3 regions of the Halobacillus sp. ABA4_118 genome follow, and region 3 is predicted to be linked to each of the others. Evidence: riboswitches for the same ligand, from Rfam matches in the RefSeq annotation. Region 3 holds a riboswitch; each other region holds the start of a gene.
What was found. A riboswitch is a leader RNA that binds a small molecule or an ion and turns the genes downstream of it on or off. The one in region 3 is predicted to bind S-adenosylmethionine.

Region 1: another riboswitch for S-adenosylmethionine. It lies ahead of ACXAGL_RS02345 (methionine ABC transporter ATP-binding protein); the one in region 3 lies ahead of ACXAGL_RS16810 (sulfite exporter TauE/SafE family protein).
Region 2: another riboswitch for S-adenosylmethionine. It lies ahead of metK (methionine adenosyltransferase); the one in region 3 lies ahead of ACXAGL_RS16810 (sulfite exporter TauE/SafE family protein).

The regions. Positions count from the first base shown of each region.
Region 1 covers NZ_JBSWWS010000001.1:444,281-448,450, forward strand. The annotation lists gene ACXAGL_RS02335 (MetQ/NlpA family ABC transporter substrate-binding protein) at 1-590, opposite strand, end outside; gene ACXAGL_RS02340 (methionine ABC transporter permease) at 614-1,282, opposite strand; gene ACXAGL_RS02345 (methionine ABC transporter ATP-binding protein) at 1,275-2,300, opposite strand; SAM riboswitch class I at 2,379-2,492, opposite strand; SAM riboswitch class I at 2,657-2,757, opposite strand; gene ACXAGL_RS02350 (TlpA family protein disulfide reductase) at 2,856-3,275, shown strand; gene ACXAGL_RS02355 (thioredoxin family protein) at 3,408-3,716, opposite strand; gene ACXAGL_RS02360 (toprim domain-containing protein) at 3,726-4,073, opposite strand.
Region 2 covers NZ_JBSWWS010000001.1:383,190-387,359, reverse strand. The annotation lists gene pckA (phosphoenolpyruvate carboxykinase (ATP)) at 1-1,566, opposite strand, end outside; SAM riboswitch class I at 1,817-1,923, shown strand; gene metK (methionine adenosyltransferase) at 2,152-3,348, shown strand; gene ACXAGL_RS01990 (gamma carbonic anhydrase) at 3,492-4,004, opposite strand; gene ACXAGL_RS01985 (lysophospholipase) at 4,064-4,170, shown strand, end outside.
Region 3 covers NZ_JBSWWS010000001.1:3,283,278-3,287,447, forward strand. The annotation lists gene ACXAGL_RS16805 (DAK2 domain-containing protein) at 1-1,115, shown strand, start outside; gene ACXAGL_RS16810 (sulfite exporter TauE/SafE family protein) at 1,320-2,228, opposite strand; SAM riboswitch class I at 2,326-2,428, opposite strand; SAM riboswitch class I at 2,626-2,740, shown strand; gene ACXAGL_RS16815 (phosphoadenylyl-sulfate reductase) at 2,828-3,556, shown strand; gene sat (sulfate adenylyltransferase) at 3,571-4,170, shown strand, end outside.

The sequences.
Region 1 (4,170 bases), 2.8 Mb from region 3:
TTGTACACTTCAGGAAGGCCGGCTGCGTCCACGCCGGTATCAAACTGAAGGTTTTTAGGGTTCTCGACAATATCATTGACCGTGGCATCCACTTTTTCTACACTCTCATCCAGTTTGATCAACCCTTCTTTTTCAAGAAGTGTCAATACACGACCGTGGGTGGATACAGAACGGCTCATGACGAACTCGGTACCTTCTTCTACGTCTTCAAGGTTGTCATACTTTTGGGAGTACACACCGATCGGCTCAATGTGAATCCCGCCGAGATTGGCAAAATCATAATCATCATTATCCTGCTCTTGAAGTTCCATATAAGGAATCGTCTGGAAATAGTTTGCATCAATACGTCCTTCGGCCAAATCCTGGTTTGGAAGGATGTAATCCTGGTATTCCTCGATATTTAACGTGATCCCTTCTTCTTCAAGAAGCGGCTTTGCTTCTTCAAGAACTTCAGCGTGAGGAACACTTGTTGCTCCTACTGTAATTTCCGTATTTCCTTCACCGCTGGAGGAATCTTCCTCAGAAGAACCGCAGGCGGCAAGAACAAGAACGAATAACAGCGCAACCGCTGTTGTCCAGATTTTTTTCATGAATAATCTCTCCCTTTTGTTTTTTATCTTTTGTCCAATTTACGGGAAGCATAATCTCCGATGAATTGGAAAATAAACACAATAATAATGATAAGCACCGTGCAAATGAAGACCACATCAAAATTACTACGCTGGAAACCGTAGAAATAAGCAAAATCTCCAAGACCACCGGCACCAATCGCACCCGCCACGGCGGTATAACCAATCAGTGCAATGGCGGTCACCGTAATTCCTGAAATAAGGGCAGGCATGGATTCAGGCAGCAGGACTTTGAAGATGATCGTTGATGATTTAGCCCCCATCGCCTTCGCTGCCTCTACGACACCTTTTTCCACTTCCTTCAATGCAATCTCAACAAGTCTCGCGTAAAACGGAGCTCCTCCGATAATTAACGCCGGAAGGGCTGCGTTCGGACCGCGGATCGTTCCAATCAAGAAGTCTGTAAACGGGAACAGAAGCAGGATCAATATAATAAAAGGAATGGCACGGAAAATGTTTACGACAGAAGCTGTCACTGCATTGACCACTTTGTTCTGCCAGAGCCCTCCCGGACCAGATAAATAAAGCAGCAGGCCGAGCAGAATCCCGAGGATAAATGTGCCGGCTACGGAAATCAGAGTCATATACAACGTTTCATTTGTGGCTGTAATCATGTCTTCCATGCGTACGTTTGGCAGTAATCCATTAAGCATCCGGGTTCACCTCCACTTCCACAGAAGTCGAGCGTATATATTCGATTGCCCGGGCTGCTTCCTCATCGTCTCCTTCAAACTGAACAAACATCGTTCCGTAAGCTCCTTTTTGCGTCTGCGTGATCTTCCCGTGAAGAATATTCACATCCAGGACGAACTTCCTGGAGACCTCACTGATCAGCGCTTGGTTGGTACTCTCTCCTACAAAATGCAGCCGGACGATTTTTCCGGACTGGTACTTATCTTTGATCAATTTCAGAGAGTGCTCTTTTTCCTGATCACCCATCACCTGATCGACGAATTTCTTCGTCACTGGCTGATCTGGATGAAGAAATACGTCCAGAACATCTCCCTTTTCAACGATTTTCCCCTGCTCCATGACTGCCACCTGATGACAGATCTTACGAATGACATGCATTTCGTGAGTAATCAAAACTATGGTCAGTCCGAGTTTTTCATTGATGTCTACAAGAAGATCCAATATGGAGTCTGTCGTTTCCGGATCCAGAGCGGATGTCGCTTCATCACAAAGGAGGACTTTCGGGTTGTTGGCCAGCGCCCTGGCAATTCCTACACGCTGTTTCTGTCCACCACTCAACTGGGATGGGTAGGAGTTTCCTCTGCCGGATAAACCGACCAGATCGATCAGTTCGTTCACTCTTTTGCTCCGTTCTTCCTTTGGTACACCGGCAATTTCCAACGGAAAAGCGATGTTATCATAAACCGTTCTGGACCAAAGCAGGTTGAAGTGCTGAAAAATCATTCCGATATCCTGGCGGGCAATACGCAGTTTATTCTTACTGAGTCCCGTTAAATCCTGATCACCGACGTGGATGCTGCCCTCTGTTGGATCCTCCAGTCGGTTCAACAGCCGGATAAAAGTACTTTTACCCGCTCCACTATAACCAATGACACCGTAGATTTCCCCTTTATTTATTGTAAGGCTTAAGCCATCAACAGCTTTCACTTCCCGATCCTTCGTTTGAAAAACTTTAGAAAGATCCTTGATTGTAATCATGATGTGTTCCCTCCCATTCAAAAAACGCCATTCTGTTCGAGAACAGAATGGCGTTTCAATAACAATGTATCTTCTGTTCTCTCATCTGTCAGAGCTGTTATGCTCTGCAGGATTTGGCACCTTGACAGGTCGGTTACACCTGCTGGTTGCCGGGCATCGTAGGGCCAGTCCCTCCGCCACTCTGGATAAGAGATTTTAGCTTATTAAATTATTACTGCTTTAATTCATTTCATAACTACAAAGTGGATTTTAGCACTCTGCCACCAGCGTGTCAACATAAATGAGCCACTTTTCAGAAAAGAAGAACATCTGGATATGCAAAAAAGTCTCTCCTAAAATAGAAGAGACTTTAGTGGATCTCATCTATCAAAGCTTTACGCTCCGCAGGATTTAGCACCGTGCTTTTGCCGGTTGCCGGGTTTCAAAGGGCCAGTCCCTCCACCACTCTGGATAAGTTATGATGTCGCTGTGAAATTATATGTTATGTTAGCATGGAGTCTATACGGACGTCAAAGATAATAATCAGGTATATTTTTACAGTAAGGAGATGAAATCATGAAGGAACGTGCTCCTCAATTTGAGCTTTCTTATATAAATCAGCCCTCCACCTATCGTCTGAGCGACCATTTCGGAAAGGTGATCGTCCTGACTTTCTGGGCATCCTGGTGTCCTGACTGCGGGAGAGACTTACCTAAAAAAGAGCAGCTCTTTGAAACGATGGACAAAGAAAAAGTGGAGCTGGTTACGATTAACGTTCCCGGTCGTGAACGCAGCCCTGATGCCGGAAAGGAATATGCTGAAAAATTTCTTAACCAGCCTACCTTGATTGATGATGGGCGAAGCTTATACGATACGTTCGGCTGCAAGGGCGTCCCTTCCACTATTATCATAGATCAGGAAGGCAGGGTCCACGAATCGTTCGGTGATAAAGCTTCCTTTCTCGATATCGTCCAGTCCCTGGGGGAAATTGTTTAATCATCAAAACAGCGGAAGGCCTCCCACCCGCTTATCACTGGTCATACGGCCGATGAATAAAACCCGCCCTGTTTATGCAGGACGGGTTTTTTACCGTTTTTATCTTGTCATTTCCCGGGGAATAAAGGCGGGTTATAGATAGGGAATGATCTTTTCATACATGTGTGGGACGGATTGAAAAGCATAGACCTTTTCAAGAACTTCTCCTTTATGGGTAATCAAGAGGCATGGAACACTTTCCACTCGATATTGTTCCATCAATGCAGGATGCAGAGAGGCGTTCATTTCCGAGAATAGTGTTTTTTTATACATCTCTTCCAACGTTATCAGCATCTTGCGGGCAAGGTGGCACGTCCCGCAAAAAGGGCTGTGAATAAATGTCATCGTTTTTTCATCCGAGGACAGCACCCAGGCTGCCTCATTTTGTATTAAATTCTGCAAAGCTTCCTCCTAAATTAAATACATCGACTTCACGCTGAAATGACGGCTTAACAGGGCACGGGCGAGTTCCGGCTCGGGAGTAGCCGCCACTTCTCTAAAGGCTTTATCAATATAAATATGCTCTGCGTGCGGAAGTTCCTCTGTCAGCATCTTCCGTAGTTTAAAACCGGAATCATCTTCATCCACAAGGATATAGACCGATCGTTCATCCAGGTTATGTTCAAAGATCATTTCTTCCATTCGCTCAATACCGAGCGTCCCATGGGTACAGATGATTTCGATTTTCTCATCCAGTACTTTGTTCAATTTCTTCTTATCTGTAATCCCTTCAACAATCAAAATCCGTTCTCCATCCATCTTCATCACCTACTATATAGAAACAGACCATGCCATATGGCATGGTCTGAACATGATTAAGATCAAGCACGATCATGTCAGACAAGGAATCATCAGT
Region 2 (4,170 bases), 2.9 Mb from region 3:
CTGTTTGATTTTATCACTGGCATACGTGAACTTTTTGAAGTTGGCATGAAACTTTTCAGCAAGTTCTTTGGCACTTTCATCATAAGCGGCAGGATTGTTCCACGTTTTTCTCGGGAATAAGACTTCGTCCGGTACTCCCGGGCAGTGGGTCGGGATGTGAAGGCCGAACACAGGGTCTTTATAAGTTTCGGCAGAACTCAGTTCACCTTCCAGAGCGGCATGGATCATGGAACGCGTGTAACTCAGTTTGATACGCTCGCCTTCTCCGTAGGCTCCCCCTGACCAGCCTGTATTGACAAGGAAGACGTCCGTATTGAACTGGTCTATTTTCTCTCCGAGCATTTCAGCATATGCTGATGGAGCAAGCGGAAGGAAAGGGGAGCCGAAGCAGGCGGAGAAAGTCGCTTCCGGCTTGGTAATCCCTCTCTCTGTTCCAGCCAGTTTACTCGTATAGCCGCTTAGAAAATGGTACATCGCCTGTTCTTTTGTTAAACGGCTGATTGGTGGGAGGACTCCCGTGGCATCAGCTGTCAAGAAAATGATGGCATTTGGGTGGCCGGCAATACTTGGCTGGACTGTATTATCAATGTGATCCAGTGGGTAGGCGGCCCGTGTATTTTCCGTCAGGCTCGTATCGTCATAATCCGGCGCGTGCGAATCCGGCTGAAGGACGACGTTTTCCAAAACCGAGCCGAAATGAATGGCATCATAGATCTGCGGTTCTTTTTCTTTGGACAGGTTGATGCACTTCGCATAGCATCCCCCTTCAATGTTAAAGACACCGTAGGGGGACCAGGCGTGCTCATCGTCCCCGATCAGGCGGCGCTGAGGATCAGCGGACAGAGTCGTTTTTCCTGTGCCCGACAGACCGAAGAACAGAGCAACGTCGCCTTCTTTGCCGATGTTGGCCGAGCAGTGCATCGGAAGGACGTTCTTTTCCGGAAGCAGGTAGTTCATGACGGAGAAGATGGACTTCTTGATTTCCCCTGCGTATTCTGTTCCTCCGATGAGGACAACGCGGTGTTTAAACGAAACCATGATGAACGCTTCGGAATTCGTACCATCCACGTCAGGATCTGCTTTGAAGGTTGGAGCAGATATGACAGTGAACTCTGTGTCATGCTCCTCCAATTCGGATGCCTCCGGCCGGATGAACATTTGGCGGGCGAATAAGTTGTGCCAGGCGAATTCTGTAAGAACCTGCATAGGAAGGCGGTAGCGCTCATCCGCTCCTGCAAAACCTTTGAAGACGAATAACTCCCTGCGGTCTTTCAAATAATCGAGCACTTTATGGTATAATTTCACAAACGTATCATCGTCAATAGGCTGGTTCACAGCACCCCATTCGACTTTATCTTCGGTTACGTCGTCACGGACAATGAATTTGTCCTTTGGTGAGCGTCCCGTATAGGTACCTGTCGTAGCCTGAACGGCCCCTTTTTCCGTTAGTGTACCTTCATTGCGGTATAAAATCTTTTCCACTAAATGTGGAACAGATAATTGGTGGTGGACATGGTCCTGGGAAAGTAGAAGATTAAGTTCTGACAGTTGGTTTATTGTACTCATATGCATCGTCCCGCCTTTGCAGTTTAATAATGTGAGATTAGTATAACACATTTATTTTAATCGTCCATACTATTCAGTGGATTGTGGGAAAGTTTTCAACACTGCCATATTTCATGGCTGTTATTATCCTATGATGGTTTGAACAGAACGTTTATCCAGGTTGAATCTGGATGGAAGGGGTGCGTCGAAACCCGATGAATCCAATTGACATTAAACACGCTTTTCGATACGATAGCTGAGAACGGAAACTCTCTTATCCAGAGTTGGTGGAGGGACAGGCCCTTTGAAACCCAGCAACCGTCCGCAGGGACATGGTGCTAACCTGAAGCAAGGAGTCAGCTCCTTGGACGATAAGAGCGAAAGGAAGCAGCCCCTTTCCTCGGTATAGGAAGGGTTTTTTCTTTTTATAAGAAGGAAATGTCCATGACCAGGCCTTGCCGCCTGTTTATTATTTCTGACTGAGAACGTGCACGAAAACGTTTTCGGATCCAGGATGACACTATGAAATGAACTTATGTTTTTCTACACATACTGGTAAAGAGTTCCGTCTAATACTTTGTACTTACAGAAGGAGGAGTTTTTAGAATGCCAGCGAACCGCCGGTTATTCACATCAGAATCCGTGACAGAAGGTCATCCGGACAAAATCTGTGACGCTATTTCTGATGCTATTTTAGATGAAATTTTAAAAAACGACCCGAATGCAAGGGTGGCATGTGAGACAACAGTAACTACGGGACTTGTCCTGGTTTCCGGTGAAATCAGTACGAATACCTATGTTGATATTCCATCGATCGTGCGCCAGACGATTAAAGATATTGGATATACACGAGCAAAATACGGCTTTGATGCAGATACATGTGCCGTTTTGACGGCTATTGATGAGCAGTCCCCGGATATCGCAGGGGGAGTGGATGTTGCGCTTGAATCCCGTGAAGGGAAAATGAGCGATGATGAAATAGAAGCCATCGGTGCCGGTGACCAGGGACTGATGTTCGGCTTTGCCAACAATGAAACGCCCGAATTGATGCCGCTGCCTATTTCTCTTGCCCACAAACTTTCCAAGCGTCTTTCTGATGTCCGCAAAGACGGAACACTCGATTACCTTCGTCCTGACGGCAAGACGCAGGTAACGATTGAATATGATGAAAATGATCAGCCGGTCCGCGTGGATACGATTGTTATTTCGACGCAGCACGCTGAAGAAGTCACGCTCGAACAGATCCAGAAGGATTTGAAAGAGCAGGTGATCGGGCCCGTTGTACCGGAAGGCTATATTGATGATGAAACCAAATACTTTATCAATCCGACCGGGCGTTTTGTAATCGGAGGTCCTCAAGGGGACGCCGGTTTAACAGGACGTAAGATCATCGTAGATACGTACGGTGGATATGCGCGTCACGGTGGTGGTGCCTTCAGTGGGAAGGATGCGACCAAAGTGGACCGTTCTGCTGCATACGCGGCTCGTTATGTTGCGAAAAACATCGTAGCTGCAGGTCTTGCGGATACAGTGGAAGTCCAGCTCGCCTATGCAATCGGGGTGGCCCAGCCGGTTTCCATTTCCATCAATACCAGCGGGTCCGGCAAAGTGTCGGAAGAAAAGCTGGTGGACGCTGTGCGTGACTTGTTTGACCTCCGTCCTGCTGGAATCATTAAAATGCTCGATCTTCGTAAACCTATTTACCGTGATACGTCTGCCTACGGCCATTTTGGACGGACAGATGTTGAGTTTCCATGGGAACGTACGGATAAAGCGGAAGAGCTCAGCGGTCGTTTTCAATAAAAAAAAGCTGTTTCCTTGTTGGAGGAAACAGCTTTTTTATTTTCACGAGTTGCACAAACGGCAGAGTACGCATTGATTTGATACGGCTATCCACTTCCCTCTGTATGTCTTCTGATCATGCAGGCATCGAGCTGAAAAGCATTTCAGCCCCGAAGGTTCTTATAGTACTGCCCTTTTGCGACATACGATTTCCGGATCCGGTCCATTTCCTTGTAATCCTCTTCTGTTAAGGAACGGATCACCTTGGCCGGCCGTCCGAAGGCCAGTGTATCCGGAGGGATTTCTTTTCCGGGCGGAACAAGGCTTCCTGCTCCGATAAAGGCCCGCTCCCCTATGACAGCGCCATCCAGAATCATGGATCCCATGCCGATCAAAGCGTCCTGTTTAATGTGTGCAGAATGCAGGGTAACCTGGTGCCCGACCGTAACGCCGTCTTCCAGTATGAGAGGCTGGTCAGGGCTTTGGTGCAGCATGCTCAGATCCTGGACATTTGTGTTCTTACCGATATGTACCGATGAGACATCGCCGCGGATGACCGTCTTAAACCAGATGCTTGCGTTCTCTTCTATGACAACATCCCCGGTAATGACGGCATCTTCTGCTGTAAAAGCTGATGGGTGGATGAGAGGTCGTTTTCCTTTATATTCGCAAATCATACGAAGCCCCCTTATAATATGAGTAACATCAGTATATCAAATGAAAAGAGGGATCGGCTGTGGAAAAACTGGAATCGGCCCGTGATCGTGCAACCATCATTCTCGTCCATGGCGCTTTTGAGCATAAGGGAAGGTATAAGGAACTTGCTGATCGTTTCCGTCAGGA
Region 3 (4,170 bases):
TGGTCGACAGCGGGGGCCAGGGACTTGTTACCATTTATGAAGGATTTCTGGCCAACTTGAAAGGCGAGGAAATGCCGGATGTTGAAGAATTGGTTTCCATGAATGAAATGGTAAACGCCGAACACCATAAACTTGCCCAGGACTTCATGAATACCGAAGATATCCATTACGGCTATTGTACGGAGTTCATGGTGAAATTCGAAGAGGATAAGCTTGCTGAGAATCCTTATGATGAAGAAGCTTTCCGTAATCAGCTGAGTGAATTCGGTGATTCCCTGCTCGTCGTGTCTGACGAAGAACTGGTCAAAGTTCACGTCCATGTCGAGTACCCGGGTGAAGCTATGACGCTTGGACAGAAGTATGGAAGCCTGATCAATATGAAGATTGAAAACATGAGGGAGCAGCATACGTCCCTCGTAGGTAATAAGAAAGAAAAAGCCGTGCCTGAGAAAAAAGCGCCATATGGTATTGTCACCGTCAGTATGGGCGAGGGGATGAAGAAACTTTTCGAAAGCCTCGGAGCCACAGTAATCATCCAGGGTGGTCAAACGATGAATCCTAGTACCCAGGACTTATCGGAGGCTATTAAAGAAGCGCATGCAGAACGCGTGTTCATTCTTCCGAATAACAAAAACATCGTGATGGCAGCAGAACAGGCTGCAGAGATGGCGGAAGCGGAAGTGGCTGTCATCCCGACGAAGACCATTCCTCAAGGGATGAGTGCTATGCTTGGTTTCAATCCTGAAGCAGATCTCGATACGAACAAAGAAGAAATGACCAGTTTGATGTCAGAAGTGAAGACGGGGCAGATTACCTATGCCGTCCGGGACACCCAGATTGACGGACTTGATATTGAAAAGGGTCATTTTATGGGGATTTCCGACGGGAAGATATCAGCTACCGATAAAGACGCCCTCACAACAGCGAAAACACTGCTGAACCAGATGATTGATGAGGATGAAGATGAAATCCTTACTATTCTTACAGGGGAAGATGTGGACGATAAGGATGTGGCTGAACTGGAAGCTTATGTGGAAGAAACCTTTGAAGATTTAGAGGTGGAAATTCACCATGGTGGCCAGCCGATTTACAGCTATATCTTCTCTATCGAATAAAATGCAGCGCTTCTGGATTTAGAACAGCGTTCGCAGGCTGTCGGGATTTTTCCCGGCAGCCTTTTGTAATGGTCTATGGTCTGAATGCAGGAGCGGAGATGAAAGAAATGGTTTCACAGAGGATATTGATCGACCATTAGACAAACGCCTTGGCGGTTTGTTTTCTAAGCTTGTCATTCTATAAGCTGAAAGCGCAGTTCTCCATTAGAACTGCGCTTTTTTTAACCGTGTTTCCGTCTGCGGGTGCCGGTGCCGTTGAATATATTTTCGAACTGAGAAGATAACGGCAGCAGCATATCCGGCAAGAAGCAGGCTGTAGATGATAACTAAGGTCTGTTCACTCCATGTGGCATAGGTGAGCAGGGTCCGGCTGTTCGTCAAAATGATAAATCCACCCGCCGCTACCCCAAGCACGAGAGGGGGGAGTTTTTTCACAAGCCAGGCAGCGAGGGGGGCTGCAATAACGCCACCGATCACAAAGGCGAGCACAAGCATCCAGCTCAGCTCTTCCCACCCAAGGAAGATCAGGAAGCCGGCCGTAGCAGATAAAGTAACGATGAATTCACTTGTATCTACGGTGCCGATGACTTTTCTGGGAAGGATTCCTTTGCTGGATAAGAGAACAGGTGTATTTACCGGCCCCCAACCCCCGCCGCCCACGGCATCAAGAAAACCGCCCAGAAAACCTAAGGGAAACAAGAAGCGCCGTCGAAATGGTCTTTTTTCTGTATGCAAGGGCTTCACTCGATTCATCAGTAAAAAGCGGATGACCACATAAACGCCAAGCCCTAGTAAAAAAACGGAAATGTACGGGCGGATCAGCTCACCTGGAATCCAGCTGAGCAGAGCAGCCCCGGCAAAGGCACTGATCCCTCCGGGGAGAGCAAGAGTCAAAACGAGACGCTTATCCACGTTGCCGAATTTATAATGGGAAAACCCGGAAGCTGCCGTTGTAGCAATCTGGGACAAATGAATAGAGGCGGAGGCCACCGCCGGAGCCATTCCATAGGCGAGGAGGATGGTGGAGGAGCTTAAACCAAATCCCATTCCGAGGGCTCCATCCATCAATTGAGCAAAGAATCCAACCAGTGAAAATATAAGTAATTTCTTCATCGTACCTCTCCTTTTGATTAAACACATAAGATTACTTGGTTTTAACCATGAAGAGGCACAAAAAAACCTCTTCATCCAGAAGAGGTCAAGCTTCCTCTCCTTATCTTTCAGACCACCGTCTGCTGGAATGAGCACCTTTTCCAATGTGAGGTTGCTGCGGGATCATCAGACCAGTTTCCTCCCCCGGCTCTTTATAAGGATATATGTAGCCCGCGCTGAAAGCGGAATTCCTAAGTACATGAATAATATATTCAAAGCTAAAACATGGATGACGATTTGTCAATGGTTTACAATAAAATAAACAGAAAACTAGTAATATTTAAAATGCATGTTGACATATCTTTAAATCGGGTCTAATATTTGAATCAAATCTTTTGAACAAAATCTGGAAACATTTTTCTTATCGAGAGAGGTGGAGGGACTGGCCCTTGGAAGCCTCGGCAACGGATCTGTCGTCATGAACAGAAGCTGTGCCAATTCCAGCAGGTGATCAACACTTGGAAGGATAAGAAGAACGGTTGAATCATGTATAATGACTCTCCTTTCTTCTTACCATCAGAAGAAAGGTTTTTTTGTTGAAGATAAGAAAGGAGGAGCTTATGAATACGAGTGCACCGACATATGGAACATTCACCGGGGATCCTTTACTTCATATGGATATTGATGATGGACACAAAGGGGCAGAGAGTGTGATTCAATGGGCTTACGGGCATTATGGAAAACAGCTCGTTTATGCGTGCAGCTTCGGTGCTGAAGCGATCGTACTGCTTGACTTCATTGCAAAGGCACAGCCGGATGCCGACGTCGTTTTTCTGGACACTGGACTTCATTTCCAGGAAACCTATGATTTGATAGACAAAGTGAAAAAGAGGTATCCGGATTTGAACATCCATATGAAAAAGCCGGAATTGACAGTGGAAGAACAGGCAGAGGAATATGGTCCGGCCCTTTGGAAAAGGAATCCCGACCAATGCTGTGCCATCAGAAAAATCAAACCGCTGGAAGAAGCCCTGACAGGAGCGGCTGCCTGGATGTCGGGATTAAGAAGAGAACAATCTGCAAGCCGGAGTCATACGAACTTCGTCAACAAGGACGAACGCTTCCAGTCCATCAAGGTATGCCCCTTAATTCACTGGACATGGGAAGACGTATGGACTTATATCCGACTAAATAGCTTGGATTACAATGAATTACATGACCAAAGCTATCCAAGTGTCGGCTGCATCCCCTGCACAGCGAAAGCGCTGGATGACGGCCGTTCAGGAAGATGGCAGGGATTTGATAAAACCGAGTGTGGACTCCACACAGCGGGAGATACGAAACAATAAAGGAGAGATGAATGATGTCCATTATTCAACCGCATGGCGGGCAGTTAATCAATCGTTTTACAGCACAGCCGGATACGCTTCCGGAACAAAGGATCGAGCTTGATGCGATGGCGTTGAGTGATATCGATTTAATCGCTAATGGGGCATACAGTCCGCTTCAAGGATTTTTAACAAGGGAAGATTATGATCACGTCGTTGAAAATCTTCGTTTGAAAGACGGCACTCCCTGGAGTCTCCCGATCACACTGCCTGTTTCTGAAGAGCAGGCCCGTTCGTTACATGGTCAAGCGGCTCTTGTGAAAGATGGGGCAATCTACGGTGTGATCGAAATCGAAGACATTTACAAGCCGGATAAACAGAAAGAAGCTGCAAAGGTTTACTTAACGACAGAAGACGCTCACCCGGGGGTCAGTAAACTTTACAAGCGCCCGGATTATTATGTCGGTGGCAGAATTGAAGTATTCCATCGTCCGGAGCGGGAGCATTCAGACCATTACTACCTTGATCCCGAAGAGACAAGAGAACGATTCCAACAGGCCGGATGGGAAAAGGTTGTCGGTTTCCAAACGCGTAATCCTGTTCACCGTGCTCATGAATATATCCAAAAAGCGGCC